Regions from separate parts of the Glutamicibacter sp. NPDC087583 genome, predicted to be linked through region 1. Evidence: riboswitches for the same ligand, from Rfam matches in the RefSeq annotation. Region 1 holds a riboswitch; the other holds the start of a gene.
The links. Region 1 has a riboswitch for S-adenosylmethionine ahead of ACIOU9_RS07375 (bifunctional o-acetylhomoserine/o-acetylserine sulfhydrylase). Riboswitches for the same ligand answer to the same signal wherever they lie in the genome.
Positions count from the first base shown of each region.

Region 2: another riboswitch for S-adenosylmethionine. It lies ahead of ACIOU9_RS15615 (O-acetylhomoserine aminocarboxypropyltransferase/cysteine synthase family protein); the one in region 1 lies ahead of ACIOU9_RS07375 (bifunctional o-acetylhomoserine/o-acetylserine sulfhydrylase).

Region 1 is NZ_JBIUWY010000002.1:257,860-263,841, forward strand. It holds gene ACIOU9_RS07375 (bifunctional o-acetylhomoserine/o-acetylserine sulfhydrylase) at 1-857, opposite strand, end outside; SAM riboswitch class IV at 949-1,068, opposite strand; gene ACIOU9_RS07380 (VOC family protein) at 1,241-1,885, shown strand; gene ACIOU9_RS07385 (GNAT family acetyltransferase) at 1,947-2,363, opposite strand; gene ACIOU9_RS07390 (CPBP family intramembrane glutamic endopeptidase) at 2,382-3,164, opposite strand; gene ACIOU9_RS07395 (phosphotransferase family protein) at 3,261-4,106, shown strand; gene ACIOU9_RS07400 (hypothetical protein) at 4,196-4,630, shown strand; gene tpx (thiol peroxidase) at 4,779-5,276, opposite strand; gene ACIOU9_RS07410 (class I SAM-dependent methyltransferase) at 5,375-5,982, shown strand, end outside.
Region 2 is NZ_JBIUWY010000007.1:81,343-87,324, reverse strand. It holds gene ACIOU9_RS15630 (methylated-DNA--[protein]-cysteine S-methyltransferase) at 1-430, opposite strand, end outside; gene ACIOU9_RS15625 (RNA polymerase sigma factor) at 427-924, opposite strand; gene ACIOU9_RS15620 (histidine phosphatase family protein) at 1,041-1,601, opposite strand; SAM riboswitch class I at 1,713-1,807, shown strand; gene ACIOU9_RS15615 (O-acetylhomoserine aminocarboxypropyltransferase/cysteine synthase family protein) at 1,923-3,296, shown strand; gene ACIOU9_RS15610 (CoA-binding protein) at 3,296-3,790, shown strand; partial or broken gene ACIOU9_RS15605 (IS3 family transposase) at 4,255-5,329, opposite strand; gene ACIOU9_RS15600 (GNAT family N-acetyltransferase) at 5,441-5,917, shown strand.

The DNA.
Region 1 (5,982 bases):
GGCGCAACCGAGGAACCCAAATCGCGCAGCAACTGCACGCGGGCCTTGAGGATGTAGGCCAGATTGGCGCCCAGGATGCCGTTGACACCCAGGTCGCGGGCGAAGACCAGGCCGTTGTAGGACTCGTCCGGGGTGTTGAAGCCCGGGAAGCGGTCGGCGTCCTTGGCGAAGTCGAAGTTGCCCGAGTCCACGATGACACCGGCAATGGCACTGCCGTGTCCGCCGAGGAACTTGGTGGCTGAATGGATCACGATATCCGCGCCCCACTCGATCGGGCGGATCAAGTACGGGGTGGCCAGGGTGTTGTCCACCAGCAGCGGCACGCCAGCTTCGTGGGCGATCGCCGAGATGCCCTCGATGTCCAGGACGTCCTGTCGCGGATTGGAGATGGTTTCCCCGAAGAAGGCCTTGGTGTTCGGACGCACCGCGGCGCGCCAATCATCCAGGTTGTCCGGGTCGGAAACGAAGGTGACCTCGATGCCCAGGCGCTTGAGCGTGTGCTTGAGCAGGTTCTGGGTTCCGCCGTACAGGCTGGGGCTGGCCACCAGGTGGTCGCCGGCTTCGGCCAAATTCAAGATGGCGAAAGTGGTGGCAGCCTGTCCCGAGGAGAGCAGCAGTGCTCCAACGCCGCCCTCCAGGTCAGCGATGCGGGTTTCCACCGCGTCGGTGGTCGGGTTGCCGATACGGGTGTAGATCGGCTCCAGTTCCTGCAGCGCGAAACGTGCAGCAGCGCTCTGGGCGCTGGGGAAGACGAAAGAGGTGGTTTGGAAAATCGGGAGAGCCCGTGCCCCGGTCGTCGGATCCGGGGTCTGGCCGGAGTGGATCTGACGGGTTTCAAATGACCAGTTATTGCTCATGGTTTCCTCCAAATAGCGTTTCATGACTATGGGGGTACGCCACTGAAAAGACACCGACAGGAAGCACCATATCGTGACGACTTCCAGGGGTAACCCGCGCTTGTCCTTGATGCCTTGTGCGTTCAAGGGCCAGGTCTTCACCCGGGGCACCCCACCGCGGTTGGAGGGTTGCCGCCCAGTAAGCCGGGGCTTGTTACTGGGACTCATGACCTGGTACCAGTTTGCCCGAAAACCGAAGATTTTTGCAACGCAAGGGCTGGTGATTGGACTCAATCGGTCATATTTCGCGAATATTGCAGGTTCATCGCAGAGTATTCGATAGCATCACGGAACTTAGGTGTGCCTAAGTAGAGACTCGCATCACATGTTGTCATGATGGGCACATGATGAGGCTAGATCACGTAAGTTATGCATGCGGCCCGGACGGGCTGTTGCCAACCGCTGAAAGAATCTCCGAGTCCCTTGGACTGGAATTCGTCAAGGGCGGCGTGCATCCACGATTCGGAACACGCAATGTCATCTTCCCGCTCAAGCATGGCCAGTACCTGGAGGTGGTTGAAGTCCTGAACCACCCGGCCAGCGACAAGGCACCCTTCGGACAGGCGGTTCGCGCCCGTTCGGAGCTCGGCGGCGGCTGGATGGGCTGGTGCGTCTCGGTGGAGGATCTATCCAGTGCCGAGGACCGCTTGGGCCGCAAGTCGGTGCCGGGCAACCGGAAGTTCCCTGATGGCCGCGAACTGACCTGGCAGCAGATTGGCATCAAGGGCCTGATCGCCGATCCGCAGTGCCCGTACCTGATTTCCTGGGATGAAGGATCCGAGGAGCTGCATCCGTCCAAGGCGCTGGAACCTGCCGGCGCCATCAGCCAGATCTCCATCGCCGGCTCGCGTGAACGGGTGCTGGATTGGCTGGGCCAGCCGCAGAACGTCAATTTGGGCGCTGTCACCATGCAATATGAAGCGCCGAATGGCACTCCGGGCATCATGTCGGTTACCTTTGAGACCGAGTCCGGAACCGTGGTGCTGTAAACAGTTCCGCAGAGATCGCAAGTAGGCGGGGACAATGGCGTCCCCACCTACTTTCTTTTCCTTAAGGCCGGTCCAGCCGCTTCCCCAGGACCACGACGTGCTGATCTTCGAAGCCCAGTCGTTCATAGAAATCGATGACGGCAGAGTTCTCCCCGCGGACCATGAGCTGCACCTTGGGCACGCCGCGATCCCGCAGCCACAGGACAGCAGCATCCACCAGCGCCCTTCCCAGGCCGTTGCCCTGCCGGCACGGATCCACCGCAACATAGTAGAGCCAACCTCGGTGGCCATCATGGCCAACCATCGCAGTAGCCATGAGTTGATCGTTCTCAACGATGGACAGCACCGTGGAAGTAGGCTCGGCCAAAGCCCGTCGGGCGTCGGCGAGCGCATCATTCCACGGACGAGTCAGCCCAGTTGCTTCCCACAATTCAACTGCTTGGCGAAGGTCCTCCTCGCGCAGCACGGTAATCTGCATTGGCTCAGCTTACCGGCGCTACTGGCCGATTCCGATGGCCGGCCCGACCAAGGCGTATCCCACGAAGCCGATGGCATCGAGCAGGAAATGCGCGATGACCAGCGGCATCACCCGCCCGTACTTCTGGTATACCCAGCCGAAGACGACGCCCATGAGCATATTGCCGATCATCGGCCCCACCCCCTGGTACAGGTGGTAGCTGCCTCGGATCATCGCAGAACCAATAATGGTGCTCCACAGGCCCAGCTTCAATTTCTTGGCGTAGGTGAACAGGAATCCGAGCATCAGCACTTCTTCGAGGATTGCATGACGTGCAGCCGACAGCAGAAGCACTGGGACGCTCCACCAATAATCGCCAAGATTCGCTGCTGACAGTGCCGTGGTGACGCCCAGTGCCCGTCCAGCGGCATAGACGCCCAGCGTTCCCACTCCCATGGCCAAGAACATCCCCGCCCCGAGCAGTGCGTCCTTGCCCGGCTTGCGCATATCGAAACCGATGTCCCGGATGGTTCGTCCGGTCGTGCGCTTCATCAGGTAGAGCGCCAGCACGACGGGTACCAAGGCAAAGAAGATGTCCAGCAGCTGGTAGGAGAAATCAAAGAACTCGCGGGTGCTCAGCGGGTTGTTCAGCGATGTAGTCTGCTCGCGCAGTGGTGCTCGGGTGACCTTGTCGGCAAAGCTCAGCAGCGAGTAGACCGCGCTTTGTCCCAACGACAGGGCAAGAACCAAGACGATCTCGAATTTGAGGGTCTTGCGGGTTGCTGTCTGCTTAACTTGTTCAGCGTTCACGTTTCCGATCATAGGCTGATCTGGCTGTGCGCGTACTGAGCAGCCACGTGGCAAACCTGCGATAGCCTGAGGTTGAGACCACCAGCAAGCTGAACGAGAAGAGTGCGAGTGAGCCGTCCTGCCACCATTGGAGAACTGCAGATTGCCCGTCAGCTCTGCCCCGATCTTTCCTGGGAAGATGCGGCGGTGAACGAAGGCGGACAATTCCACAAGGTGGTCATTGGCAATCCGCAAGCGGTGATTCGCATGGCGCGCACGCCAGCGGCCACGGAGCAGATGCCCCGTTCCGTCAAGCTGCTTTCTTTGCTGGAGGGCCAGCTCAACTACCAGATTCCGGTGGCGGTCTCCGAGATCCTGCACGTCGACGGACTCAGCTCCGTGGCCATGTCTTTCATCCCCGGCAGCGCCCATGAACCGCATTACGGGGATCCGAAGGTGCTGGGACAGCTGGTCAAGGATTTGGCCGAGCTGCCGCTGGAGCCGATCAGCGAGCATCTGGCCAAACCGTTTTCATTCCGTGGCGAATGGACCCAGGCCAGGCAGCAGCAATGCTTCGATGCGCTGCCCGAGGAACTGCGAGGGCCTGCTACCGAGCTCTGGGCCCAGCTCGATATCCTGGCGCAGGTTCCTGCGGGCTTAGTCCATGGCGACTTGGCCGGCCACAACATGCACTGGATCGGCGAGAAACTGGTTGGCATCTTGGATTGGGATCTGGCCGCTGCGTGGGACCCGGCTTTGAACACCGCTTACCTGAGCCTGTGGCATGGATTGGAAATGGCGGATTTGATTGCTCCCAGCGCAGAGGAAGCATACCGGGCCAAAATCTGGTTGGGCCTGATGAGTCTTGAACGGCTATCGGATACGCTCTCGCGCACCGACAACCCGAAAATGGGCAAGCTCATGCGCAAGATTGGTCCGCGCATCCTCACCGCTGCGCAGACGGTAAGGAGGTGAGCTCCTCGCTAACCATTCATCCCGTCGCGACAGCATTCTCACCAACCAGAATCCGATATCGAACTGTAGCTTCCTAAGCGAGGAAAAATATGACCCTGAAAAACGCATTCGCTCTCATTGCCCTCGTTGGAACTTCAATGGCGTTCACAGGTTGCTCCGTCAGCGATTCCAGCAGTCCCCCTCCACCAGGTACAGATTCGATGATGCTGCTGCAAGACCATGATCTGGCTGCCATCAGCACAGAAATTGATAGGAAGGACCAAAAGATCTCTCTTGCCATACCGCTCCGCGGCGGCGATTATGAGGTTGCGCTCGAATGCTCGGGCGAAGACATGTCGTCCAGCATCGCATGGCAAAGCGATGAGAAACGGGACAAAGGAGAAATCAGCGTTCCCTGCACCCATGAAGGCGCAAACGCCCGCGAAGAGATTTCTCTAAACGGCTACTCAAGTTCGCTCACTTTCGTCGCAAGAGAGTTGCAAGGACACGAACTTACGGTATCAATTGCCTCAAACGCGACTTAGCACTTGATGATGATCCCTCCCGATGTCTTCGTCTATCAGGATTTAGCGAAACATTATTTTGTTCAAACGCGTTGAAAAAGCAAAATGCCCACCCGAGCACGATGCTCAGGTGGGCATTTCGGCGTATCGTCTCCGATGCGAGGAATATTTAGTTCAGTGCTGAGATGGCTGCATCGTAGTCCGGCTCGGTGGTGATCTCCGGGACGATCTGGTTGTAAACAACCTGGCCGTCTTCATCCAGGACAACAACCGAACGGGCCAGCAAGCCAGCCAGTGGACCGTCAACCTGGGTCACGCCATAGTCCGAACCGAAGTCGGAACGAAAGACCGAAGCAGCGGTAACGTTCTCGATGTCTTCGGCACCGCAGAAGCGTCCCAGTGCGAATGGCAAGTCAGCAGAAACGCACACCACGGTCGTGTTCTCCAGGCCGGCAGCCAATTCGTTGAAGCGACGCACGCTGGCAGCGCAAACGCCGGTATCAACCGACGGGAAGATGTTCAGGACAACGCGACGGCCAGCCAGCGATTCGCTGGTGACATCTGCAAGGCCGGTGTCGGTGAGAGTGAAAGCTGGAGCCTGCGAGCCAACGGCCGGCAGATCACCAATAGTCTGTACAGGGGTTCCCTTGAAAGCAGTATTAGCCATAGGTCTTGTTTATCATGAATGCCTAATCCGGAGCTATATTTTCTGCCTACTAGCGCAAACAAGTCGCTCACCTCTCGTTCCTATGCAAAACTGTGGACATGGGCCCCGACTACGATTCATACGCAGCGAAGATGCGTGCTCAGACCCTTGACGGCACTGATTTGGAAGTAGTCGCCCGTTTCACCGACATGCTCTGCCGCCGCAATTCACGAATTCTCGATATCGGTTGCGGGGTAGGCAACACCGTCAACGCCTTGCGCCGCTTGGGACACCGTGGCTACGGCATAGATCCCACACCCCAAGTGCTGGATGTAGCTGCAGAGCTATTCGACGGGAGCTGGTTCCGGCAGCTATTGGCGAACCAGCTGGCCCTGGGCTCATTGGACGAGCATGACCTGCCAAGGACGTACGACGCCATATTGTTGACCGGTAATGTGCCTGCTTTCATTTCTCGCGATGAACTGCGAGGCATATTCAACTTAGCCGATCAGGTGCTCAGCGTCACGGGCGTACTCGTTGTCGGAACCACCCGCCATGCCAACGGCGGACCGGAAGACCAGGACGAACTCCGCGAAGGAACCTCGCTGCAGCTCGTGCAGCGATTCGCCGATTGCCATTTGGCTCCCTACCGTTCTGGCTCCCAATGGTCGGTGAGCGTGTACGCACGCACCGGTCAGCGTTCAGGATTCCAGAGCCCAGATGGAAT
Region 2 (5,982 bases), on a different contig from region 1:
GCGCCAGCTGGGCGTAGCTCAGGGTACGCCCGTAATCGATATGACCCAGTTCCAGCTGCACCTGGCGGCGGAACTCGGTGGAGAGCTGCAAGTCCACCGGAAGATCGAAGCCATGCCGTTGGCCCGCGAAATACTCATCCAGTTGCCGGACGGCACTATCCAAGCTCGACTTGTCGCGCAGGATCCGCGGGCTGAGCCTTTCCGAGAGCACCTCCAGAATCCGGTCATGGCCTTCGGATTCAAAAGCGACCCGGACCAGCCCGGCATCGGTACTGGCCAGCAGCAAGGCCCCCACGGGGCTATCGACCACGCGATAGGCAACATCAACAAGTTCCCGTGCACGGGCCCGTTCAACGAGCCGGTCCTGCAGCGAGTCGAGGACTTGCGCTTCAGCGGCCGTAGCCTGCTGCCGATAATTTTTTCCGTTCATGGCTGCTCCCGCCATAGTTCTTGGTCATCCATCCGGGCCCGCAGATTCTTGATCCCATCGGCGCCCGAACGCCGGGCGGCAGCTTCGGTGCCGGAAAGGATTCCGGCAATTTGCGCGTAGCTCATTCCGCCCAGGTAGCGGTAGGCCACCACCTGCCGCTGCGTGCCAGGAAGCTGGTTCACCTCATGCCACAGCTGCAGGTTTTCCAACTGCAGATCCGGCCGTTGGGCTGATGGGGCCAGGCTGTCCACGTCTTGGCCGATGAGGATTTCCGGCTTGTTCCTGCGCAACTCGTCAATGGCTTTGTTCCGGGCAATACGCACTAGCCATGCCAGGACATTGGCGTCCTCCGGCAGTTGCGGGTACGCCTTGAGCGCGGCAAGGAACGTTTCGGACCAGGCGTCTTGCGCGCGATGCTCATCAAGCAGGGCACGGCAAACGCGCAGGACGTTCAGTCCATAGTCCTGGACTATCCGCTCGAACGGTGCTTGCATGGCTCTCCTGGAATTCTTGCGCCTTCATGGCTTCTCACCATGTAAACGTACGAGGAGACCATTTTGTGAGGCGTGAACGAAAAAAAATTTACTTCTCGCAGAGACCCCATGGATTCCTAGAATGCCACCAGATCCAATTCGCTGGCGATCTGCTCAAGGCGGATCAAGTCCAAGTGGAGCATTTCGCCATTTTCCACGCCTTGGGGATCCGTGGTTCCGGCCAATGCGTCGCGGATGGTGCGCATGGTGGCCCCATGGCTGACAATCATGACCTTGCGCCCGGCATGCCTGCTGGCCAAGTCCAGCAGCGCTGGCACTGCACGGCTCAAGATCTGGGCACGCGGCTCACGCAGGTCCTTGGCAGCAGCCGATTCCGCTTCGCTGACCTCGGCCATGATCCGGCCTTCCAGCGGGCCGAAGCCGCGTTCAATGAGTTCCGGAACAGCGTTCCCCGTCTCAGCCCCGATCTGCTGGGCAATCAGCGCGGCAGTTTCCTGGGCACGTTCCAAGGGTGAAGCAAGTACCAGCGACCAATTCTGGCCGATGAGCCTGCGTCCGACCTCGCGAGCCTGTTCGCGCCCGGTATCGTTCAACGGAATATCGGTTCGTCCCTGCAAGCGTCCTGCAAGGTTCCAGTCTGTCTGCCCGTGTCGAACCAATGCCAGAGAAGTATCCATGAATCCAGCCTAACCGGGGCAACAGGTATCGAAGAATCTCCGATATCAGCTCCAATACGCAACGTTACGACTCATAGTTGGGTCACGAACGGTCATGTTGCGAAGATTATTACACCATCCCGAGCGGCTGAGAGATCTGGTTCGATGACGCCGCAGCAACCTGCCACATCCGGTGGATACGGTGCTACCGCCAGAAACGATGCAGCCGCTTACCCGTTGGACCACGGCAGGAAGCGACATTGATTCCGGGATTCCTGCCTCGATCGCGGCCCGCCCTGCGGTGCACGCGAAACCCCAGTCGACAAGGAGTCGTAAGCCACCATGGCAGATCACAAGTTTGGTTTCCGCACCCGCGCATTGCATGCCGGAGGCACCCCCGATGCCGAGCACGGCTCACGCGCAGTGCCGATCTACCAGACCACTTCGTTCGTTTTCAAGGACGCTGACGATGCGGCCAACCTCTTTGCCCTGCAAAAGTACGGCAACATCTACTCGCGTATCGGCAACCCGACCGTGGCGGCTTTCGAAGAGCGCATGGCTTCGCTGGAAGGCGGCATCGGAGCGGTAGCCACCGGCTCGGGCATGGCCGCGGAATTCGTCACCTTCGCGGCCTTGGCCCAGGCAGGCGACCACATCGTGGCATCCTCCAAGCTCTATGGCGGCACCATCACCCAGCTGGATGTCTCGCTGCGCCGCTTCGGCATCAACACCACTTTCATCGACTCCAATGATCCCGCCGACTTCGAAGCGGCGATCCAGGAGAACACCAAGGCCGTCTACACCGAAGTTGTGGCCAACCCGTCCGGCGACATCGCTGACCTGAAGGGCCTGGCCGAGGTGGCGCACCGCCACAATCTCCCGCTGGTGGTCGATTCGACGCTCACTCCCCCGTACATCCTGCGCCCTATCGAGCACGGCGCGGACATCGTGATCCACTCGGCTACCAAGTTCATCGGCGGGCACGGCACCACCCTGGGCGGCGTGGTCATCGAGTCGGGCAAGTTCAACTGGGGCAACGGCAAGTTCCCCACCATGACCGAACCGGTAGCCAGCTACGGCAACGTCTCCTGGTGGGACAACTTCGGCGAGTACGGCTTCCTGACCAAGCTGCGCAGCGAGCAGCTGCGCGACTTCGGACCGGCCCTGCCGGCCCAGTCCGCATTCCAGCTGCTCCAGGGCCTGGAGACCTTGCCGCAGCGCATGGACAACCACCTGTCCAATGCGAAGCAGGTCGCGGCCTGGTTGCAGGCCGATGAGCGCGTGACCTACGTGAACTACGCGGGCCTGGAGTCCCACCCGCAGCACGCGCAGGCCAAGGAGCTGCTGCCCATGGGCGTCGGCTCGGTCTTCAGCTTCGGGGTCAAGGGCGGGCGCGAAGCCGGCTCGAAGTTCATCGAGGCCCTGCAGCTGGCCAGCCACCTGGCCAACATCGGCGATGCCCGCACCCTGGTGCTGCACCCGGCCTCCACCACCCACCAGCAGCTGAGCGCCGAGCAGCTGGTCTCCGCGGGCGTGCCAGAAGATTTGATCCGACTGTCGGTAGGGCTGGAAGATGTCGAGGATATTCTCTGGGATCTGGACCAGGCGCTGGCCGCTTCGCAGGAAGTGATTGCCGGTTCCGCCGCAGGGTTCGAGGCACCGGCCTATGACGGTTCCGCCTGCGCATTGCCAACCGCTTCGAAGGGAGCAATCTAATGGCTGCCGTTGAAACCACTTGGGAAGGCCCGGGAGCCGCACAGCGCCTGGAGATCCTGCGCGACACCAAGTCCATCGCCATTGTCGGCGCCTCGAACAAGCCATCGCGCGCCAGCTATTTCGTGGCTACCTACCTGCTCTCCTCCTCCAAGTACAAGGTGTACTTCATCAACCCGGTACTCGATGAGATCCTGGGCCAGCCGGTGTACAAGTCGCTGGCCGATCTGCCGGAAACCCCGGATCTGGTGGAGGTCTTCCGCAAGCACGATGACCTGCCTACCGTGTTGGACGAGGCTCTGGCCGTAGGCGCGAAAACACTGTGGCTGCAGCTGGGATCCTGGCACGAGGAAGTGGCCCAGCGCGCCGAGGCCGCGGGCATGAATGTGGTCATGGACCGCTGCGTGAAGATCGAGCACGCGCGCTTCCACGGCGGCCTGCGCCTGGCTGGATTCAACACCGGCGTGATTTCTTCCAAGCGCCAGGTACTTGCCTAGGGAGTCCAAGATTCCAGGAAATGGGTGCATGCAACATTGCGTTGCATGCACCCATTTTTCTGCGGCAATTCCCCGGAATCGGCCGGTTTGGTCAACGACGCTGAACTTTTGCACGGAGCATTCCGAAGGAAGAACAAGACCTCTAACGAACCATGGTCGACGCAATTGGCCCACGGCATGCCGTGGGTGTGGCCCCGAAGTGCTCGACGCGTTCAATCACAGATCGAAAAATCTGCAAACCACAGCACTGCAACGCAAGGCCAAACGACCCAAACCCTAAAACAGGCAGAGAGAATCGATTTCGATTCGCTACGAGCGCGAACGAAAGAAGAAAAATCCCGCCCGCACTGCTATATGAAAACTCAATTCCCCTGGCCCGAGAACATTCCAGCATCTCGCAATAGCATTGCGCCTGAGCTGGTCAAGTTTTTGGGACACGAACTTTGATCTTTTTGTACATTTCCTCAAGCCGTCAAAGCTAGAGGATCCCTTTCCTGATATGAGTCCAGAACCGCCTGGGGCTAACTCCGCCATTTGCCGTATACGGGCGCTTCCGGTTGTACCAAACCGCGATGCACTCCTTCACTGCGGCACACGCAGCCACCCTGCTGCTGAAGAACCTGTGGTGGAACATTTCCTTCTTGGTCGTCCAGAAGGCTGACTCGGCGACGGAATTATCCCAGGGACACCCCGGCGCGTCCCGTCGACTACCGCACCCTGTGCGCAGCACACCACCTCTGGAACGCGCCGAGGTACATTGGGGCCTCGGTCTGAATGGAACACACTACCAAACTGGATGAACGCCTGCGACGCAGCAAGCCCCCTCGAGTCAATGGCCAACTACGTTTACATGTTCTTACCCATTGACCAGCCCACGATCTGTCGCGAATTCAAATCGATCACCGTCGCCAAATACAACCAGCCTTCACCGGCGCGCAGGCAGGCAATATCGCCTAACAGTTTCGCCGCAAGCCGCGAGGAGCGGAAGTCAGGCATGCCGAGATTGTCGACCCTATGGTTTTCTATACGCACCGTCCGGGATTGGCGCTCACGCACGGTCGTGGTTTTGAAGGCGCTCATCCGCCTGGCCCGGATTCTCAGCTCTTTCATGAGCGACATCACCGTGGATGTCGAGATGTCTTCCTCATGGTTTTTGCGGATCAAATCCACTAATTGTCCGCCACCGGCGACCTGGTTGGACGCCTCACACTCGTCCTGGAGCAGTTTCGTGCGGTGTGCTCGCAGGACTTAGGCTTCGCTCAGCTCTTGGCAGGCGTTCAGACATCGGTAGTGACTGCCCCTGGAATTCTGGGTTTCCTGCCCATCCAGTTCACTGGATACTCGCCTATGTGGGCTTCGATGAAGTCTAAGACCGCGCTTACTCCTTACTGTTCGAGGCGCGATAGGCACCGACAACTTTTATGAAGCCGTTCTCCCGTTTCACCTTCAACAGTTCTTTGCGCAGGTTCTCGTTGTGGACCGTTTCACTGGGCCGTGTTCTTCGGTTTCCGCTATGGGACGCTCGGCGCGGTCGGCGCGGGATTCTGAGCGCTCATTGACCTCTATTTGAAATAAGAGCGCCATAGGTACGTCTAGTACTGTTTAATGCATTTAAGAGTTTTTTAAATTTACGACATCGAAAGGCTTTGGATGTCGCGCTCACAATCAATTACCCTGCGTCCATTTCGCAGCGCAGACACCGAATTCTTTGCCAGCATGGCCTCGGATGAACGTGTAGCTCGTTTTATTGGGTATGGGGAGCCATGGGACCGGCAAACCATCAACGCCTGCGTTAAGCAATCCCTCCAACATGAACCACTCGACACTGTGGGGGGCTCTCGATGGTTCCTAGCTACTGAAGCAAATGCAGCAGTGGGCCTCGTGTTTTGCACCCGGCAGGAAAGTTGCGTGGAAATCGGTTACTGGGTATCTCCAGATCAATGGGGGCGAGGAGTTGGTGGAGCCGTGCTCGATAGCACCCTGATTTCAATTCCCAAGATATACGGAATTACGAAATTCAGTGCCCGCGTAGCTCCGGCTAACACTGCTTCAACCCGACTGCTCACCAGTCGAGGATTCAGACTGGAAAAACGTGATGACATGCTTGAGTACTACACACTGGAATAGCCTTCTGTGGGTAACCGAACGCAGCCTAGATTCCTGATTGAACCAGTTGGGGGTGAAATGTATTT